2 regions of the Mesorhizobium sp. USDA 4132 genome follow, and region 1 is predicted to be linked to the other one. Evidence: predicted binding sites of a transcription regulator. Region 1 holds the regulator's gene; the other holds the start of a gene.
The links. The regulator LexA, encoded in region 1, represses DNA repair genes until DNA is damaged. The targets are predictions, from matches to a motif close to TGTTCNNNNTGTGTTCNG.
Positions count from the first base shown of each region.

Region 1 (3,204 bases):
ACCGTGCCGGGAGATTCCGGCGCCTTTGCCGCGGCAATCGTGACGGACGAACGCCGGGCGATCTCCAAGGGAACGACCGAAGCTTTACGGCTTTCGGGATTAGCCCATATCGTCGCCATTTCCGGACTGAACATGGCGCTCGCCGCCGGTATCTTCTTCGTCGGCGTGCGGACCGTGCTCGCGGTCTTTATGGGCTTCGGCCACGCCTATCCGGTGAAGAAGATCGCCGCACTCGGCGCTCTGATAATGGTCACCGCCTATTACCTGATCTCCGGTTTCGGCGTTTCGGCCGAGCGGGCCTACATCATGATGGCAATCATGCTGGTTGCCGTCCTCTTCGACCGACCGTCGATCAGCCTGCACAATGTGGCGCTGTCCGCGCTCGTCATCATCGCCATGTCGCCCTCGGAAATGCTCGGGCCGAGCTTCCAGATGTCGTTTGCCGCCACCGTTGCCCTGGTCGCCGGTTACGCGCTCTGGAAACAGAGGGCCGAGGGCCGCGATCCTCAGCCTCTGCCGTTCCGTCACCGCATGGTGATGCCGATCCTGGCATCGTGGAATTTCGCAGCCGGCGTCTTCGTCACCTCGCTGATCGGCGGCGTTTCGACCGCGATGTTTTCGGTCGAGCATTTTCATCGCATCGCCACCTATGGCCTCGCCGCAAACCTCGCAGCCATGCCGATCATCTCCTTCGTGGTGATGCCGGCCGGTCTGGTCGGCATGCTGCTGATGCCCTTCGGCCTCGACGCTCCCTTCATGAAGCTCATGGGCCTTGGCCTGGAAGCGGTGATCGCCATTGCCGGGCACGTGGCTGCCTGGGGTGGCGATGTCGGGATAGGCCGCCAGCATCCATGGTTCCTGACGGTCTCAACGGCAGGCTTCCTGCTGCTGACCCTGCTCAGGACGAAGCTAAGGCTGATCGGTCCGCCGCTGATGGTGACCGCTCTGCTGCTTTCCTGGCATGAGCGATCGACGCCTCTGGCGGATATATTGGTCTCGGAAGACGGGACAATGGTGGCGCTCGTAAACGGGGAACGGGTTTCCACCAACCGCACCCGCCCGCCTGATTTCATCTACGACCAGTGGAAGAGGGCGCTTCTGCTCGGCGACCCGACCAAACCGGACATGTCGCCGGCCAGGGACAAGCCGCCCGACCGCAAACCAGCAGGCGCAAAAAACGATAAGCGCCGCGAGTTGACCTCGGCGGAACTCGAAACAGTGAGGTTGCGAATAAGCCAGGTGACTTCCGACCGCTTCACCTGCGAGCCTAAGGCCTGGTGCGCCGCAAGCACGGGCAATGCCATCATCGTGGCCGTAGAAGACGGCCGTTATGCTGGCGCTGCCTGCGACGCCGCCGATCTTGTCATCGCCCCGCGGGCACGCTTCGACCGATGCCGGTCCGGCGGACTGATGATCAATGGCACGACGCTCAGAAAGACCGGCGCGCTGGAGATTTCGCTGAACGACACGGGCGACATGCGACGCTGGCAGGTCCGTGCCGCAATGGCGGCCGAGGACCGGCCCTGGACTAGGCACCGCCACTACGATTGGCGAAGCCAGAGTTTCGACAACGCGTTGCCGGAACCGCTCCGGCAGCTGATCAGTGATAACGGCGGATGAGGCCGACGAGCTTGCCCTGGATCTTCACCCGGTCAGGCCCGAAAATGCGGGTCTCGTAGGCGGGGTTGGCGGCTTCGAGCGCGATCGAGGCGCCGCGGCGGCGAAAACGCTTCAGCGTCGCTTCCTCATCGTCCACCAGCGCCACGATGATGTCGCCGGGATTGGCCGTCGTGCCGTTGCGAATGATCACGGTGTCGCCATCGAGAATGCCTGCCTCGATCATCGAATCGCCCTTGACCTCCAGCGCGTAATGCTCGCCGGAGCCGAGCATCTCGGCCGGCACGGAGATGTCGTGCGTGTTGTTCTGGATCGCCGAGATCGGCACGCCGGCGGCGATGCGGCCCATGACGGGAACGGTCGTGGCGTTCGACGAGCCATCGTTGGCCGCGAGTTTCTGAGGTGCTGCGGCCGGCTGCGGTTTGCCGAGGCTGCCCTCGATGACGCTGGGCGAAAAACCGCGCCGCGGCTGAATGCTCGGCGAATAGGCTTCCGGGAGCTTGATGACTTCCAGCGCGCGGGCCCGGTTCGGCAGGCGGCGGATGAAGCCGCGCTCCTCGAGCGCCGTGATCAGACGATGGATTCCGGACTTGGACGCAAGGTCGAGCGCGTCCTTCATTTCGTCGAATGACGGCGGGATACCGGATTCTTTCATGCGTTCGTGAATGAACAGAAGCAATTCCTGTTGTTTGCGCGTGAGCATCTTTTGGCACCCTCAGAGTCGGAAACAAATCCAGAACGGACACTATATGTTCCATATGTGTTCCGCAAGTCCCTAAATTTCTGTGAAGTATGATGATTTTTTCTTCATAGATGCGTGCCAGATATCTGGTGTCACACCACTTGCGCGGCGCCAGCCCGCTGCCAAAGTAGCTTTGCGATTCCAATTCAGGGGGCCCTCGCGTGAACGCAAGACCGATCGATCATCTCGTGCTGCCGGTGGCGGGACTTACCGCTGCGCGTTCCCGGCTCACGGAGCTCGGTTTTACAGTTGCGCCGGATGCTTTTCATCCTTTCGGCACCGCCAATGCTTGCGTATTCTTCTCGGATGGGACCTACCTGGAGCCGCTGGCTCTTACCAACCGACGCCATGCGGGTGTCGCGGCAAAGCGCGGCAACGTTTTCACCGCCCGCGATCTCGCCTTCCGCAAGACGTCCAACCGGCAGGGCTTTTCCGCTCTCGTTGTCGCGACCCGCGATGCGATGGCCGATCATGCGCGTTTCAAGATGCGCGGCGTTTCGGCAGGCGACGTGCTGGAATTTTCCCGCGGCATGATCCTGGCCGACGGTTCCGAGACGCAGGCGAGCTTCCGGCTGGCATTCGCCGGCGATGACCGCGCGCCCGAGTTCTTCCTGTTTTCCTGCCAGCGCATCAACCCGCTGCCTGCCGACCGCGAGCTGGAGCGGCATGCCAATACCGTTATCGGCCTGAGCGAAATCATCCTGTCGGCCCCGACACCTGCCGATTTCGCTCCGCTGGTCGAACAGGTGCTGCTGACCAAGGCCGCGCCGGAGGCTGCACCGCTCCAGCTTGCCGCGGCCAATGCCCGCATCCGGATCCTGCAGGATCGGGAGCTCGAGGCGGAA
Region 1 is NZ_JBWCCP010000001.1:1,954,099-1,957,302, forward strand. It holds gene ACZ9IU_RS10205 (ComEC/Rec2 family competence protein) at 1-1,620, shown strand, start outside; gene lexA (transcriptional repressor LexA) at 1,601-2,320, opposite strand; gene ACZ9IU_RS10215 (VOC family protein) at 2,521-3,204, shown strand, end outside.

Region 2 (3,204 bases), 990 kb from region 1:
TCGCTGGTGCTCGGCAATCCGCTGGTCGGGGTCTCGACGCCGGGTATCTTCCGCCGCCTGACCCAGAAGGACAATTCGCCGATCGGCGCGCTCGACGGCGACTGGATCAGCTTTCTGAAGATGCTGCGCAACGACCTTGAGCCGCCGGCGCGCTCGCTGGTGCGCGAAATCGACCAGATTTCCAGCCTGATCGGCGCGGAAGGCACCATGCTGACGCGGATGTCCGGTTCGGGCGCCACCTGTTTCGGGATATTTCCTTCCTTCGAAGCGGCGGAAAAGGCGATGGAGAACCTTAACGGCCAGAAGCCGGAATGGTATTTTCAGGCGGTGAGAACCGTTGGCCACAGCCCTGAGAAAACCCCATGAACCGGATCGACGACAGCCGTTCCTTCATCCCCGTCGGCATCGCCGTGCTGACCGTCTCCGACACGCGGACCGCTGCCGACGACAAGTCCGGCGACACGCTGGTAGCGCGGATTACGGAAGCCGGCCATGAACTGAAGGCGCGCGCGATCGTGCCCGACGACAAGGACCGGATTGCCGGCCAGGTGCGGGAATGGACGCTCGATCCCGATATCGACGTGGTGATCACCACAGGCGGCACGGGCTTTACCGGCCGGGACGTGACGCCGGAGGCGCTGGAGCCGCTGTTCGAAAAGCGCATGGACGGTTTTTCGGAAGTGTTCCACCGGATTTCCTACGACAAGATCGGCACGTCGACGATCCAGTCGCGGGCGACCGGCGGGGTGGCGAACGCCACCTTCATCTTCGTGCTGCCGGGCTCGCCCGGCGCCTGCAAGGACGCCTGGGACGGTATTCTGAAGGCGCAGCTCGACTACCGCCACATGCCCTGCAATTTTATCGAGATCATGCCGCGGCTCGACGAGCACCTGAAGCGCGGCGGCAAATAGGCACTACCTGACCGCAGCCGCCACCCAGGCCGGGATCATCTCGCTCGAAAGCTTCGACACCTTCTGGCCGCGCGCCAGCGTTTCCAGGTTCATTCCCGATTTTGCCAGCGCGATCGCCTGCCGCTTCGGCAGCAGCATGCCGTATTCCAGCGGCGGTACGGCACGACCGATGCGTTTGAAGAACGGCCGCCGGTAATTGCGGGCCGGCGCGAAGCGGGCCGGCTGCTTGTTGAGCGCGATATATTCCATCACCTCATCGATCCAGCCGCCCTGCGGCCGGGAGCCGGGCTCGACCAGCAACAACCATTCTCCCCGGGCGCCGCGCAAAATATCCTTGATATCCCAATGGCCATAAAAACGGCAGCCGGCCGCATCGGCGACGCGGGAGGAACCATCCCGAGAACCGTGATCGAGCACCACGACATCGCTCACAAGCCCCTCTACCGCAGCGGGAACGAGCACCGAGAGCGTCTGCGCCAGCTCGGATTCCTGATCGCGGCATTCCATGATGACAGTCAGCATTCCTGACATGTAACGCATCGCAACACGGAACGCCAGAAACGCGGGCCGCGAATTTTGTTCTTGCAATGTTCTCATTTCAGCGCTAGGAATTTAATCATCAGGAACGGGGATTTCCCCTTCAGGAGCTAACCCATGAACGAGCTGCATCAATTGCGGCAGGACGCTTTCGCGCCTGCTCATACGGCCGATATTGCCGATGCGTTGGTCCAATCCTCCGGTCTTCGGGTGGAGATCGACCGGCGTCGCGGACGCGGCGCGGGGCTCAATCCGAGCGGCCGCTTCGAGGAGGAGCGCCGCGAGGCCTTCGACGACGGCTGGCAGACGCTGGAGGATCTCGAACCGTTCAAGACCGAGGTGCAGGTGGAAAAGCCGCGCACCGCGATCACCCGCAACGAATCGCCGGACCTTTCGTTCGACCGCTCGATCAATCCCTATCGCGGCTGCGAGCATGGCTGCATCTACTGCTTTGCCCGGCCGACGCACAGTTTCATGGGGCTTTCCCCGGGCCTTGATTTCGAATCGAAGCTGTTCGCCAAGCCTGACGTGCCAAAACTGCTCGAACGGGAGCTGAGCCGCCCGGACTACAAGGTGCGGGCGATCGCGATCGGCACCAATACGGATCCCTATCAGCCGATCGAGCGGGAATGGCGGATCATGCGGCAGATCCTCGAAGTGCTGCAGAAGGCCAATCATCCCGTCGCGATCGTCACCAAGTCGGCGCTGATCACCCGCGACATCGACATTCTTGCCGACATGGCATCCAAGGGGCTCGCGAAGGTCGGGATTTCGGTGACCACACTCGACCGCAAGCTTGCCCGCACCATGGAGCCGCGCGCCTCGACCCCTCCCAAGCGCCTCACTGCCATCAAGGCGTTGACCGATGCCGGCATTCCGACCGCGGTCATGGTGGCACCCGTCATCCCGGCGCTCAACGACCATGAGATCGAGCGGATCCTCGACGCCGGCCATGCGGCCGGGGCGACGGAGGCAAGCTATGTGCTGCTGCGGTTGCCGCTGGAAGTGAGCCCCCTCTTCCGCGACTGGCTGCTGCAGAACTATCCGGACCGCTACCGGCATGTGATGTCGCTCGTCCGCTCGATGCGCGGCGGCAAGGATTACGACGCCGAATGGGGCAAGCGGATGAAGGGCGCCGGTCCCTATGCCTGGCAGATCGGCCGCCGTTTCGAGATGGCGACCAAACGGCTCGGCATGGTCCGGCGCGGTCTGCCGCTGCGCGACGACATCTTCCTGCGCCCAGACGGCGGCGGCATCCAGCTCTCGCTGCTCTGACCGGACCTTATTCCGGTTCGATTGCAGATTCCGATTTCCGACGCGACCCGCCCTGTCCCCGCGTCGGAAAAATACCCCGGGTTCCACCGCCGCCCCTCGGTGGATAGCGACGCCGCAATCGCTTGGCCGGGGGTTGCAGGAGGTCGGGACGACGTGCGAGGTTGCCGCCATGTTACCTCGCACGTCGCCCGATTCTCCGATGCTTTTCGAAGACATCCCGCTGGTTCCGGATTTCAGTCTAGAACTTGTGGCACGCCAGGCCGGCCATTGGCCGGTCGCTGGCACCGACGAGGCGGGGCGCGGTCCGCTGGCAGGCCCGGTCGTTGCCGCCGCAGTCATCCTCGACCCCGACAATATCCCGGACGGCCTCAACGATTCCAAGCAATTGACCGCCAGCCAGCGGGAAATCCTGTTCGAGGCGATCATGGCGACCGCCGAAGTTTCGATCGCCGCCTCCAGCCCACGCCATATCGACGAACGC
Region 2 is NZ_JBWCCP010000001.1:965,141-968,344, reverse strand. It holds gene ACZ9IU_RS04930 (4-(cytidine 5'-diphospho)-2-C-methyl-D-erythritol kinase) at 1-366, shown strand, start outside; gene moaB (molybdenum cofactor biosynthesis protein B) at 363-911, shown strand; gene ACZ9IU_RS04920 (glycosyl transferase) at 915-1,433, opposite strand; gene ACZ9IU_RS04915 (PA0069 family radical SAM protein) at 1,566-2,723, shown strand; gene rnhB (ribonuclease HII) at 2,893-3,204, shown strand, end outside.
Region 2: ACZ9IU_RS04915 (PA0069 family radical SAM protein) is a predicted target of LexA. The motif match lies at 1,489-1,506, and genes of this name have one in related genera.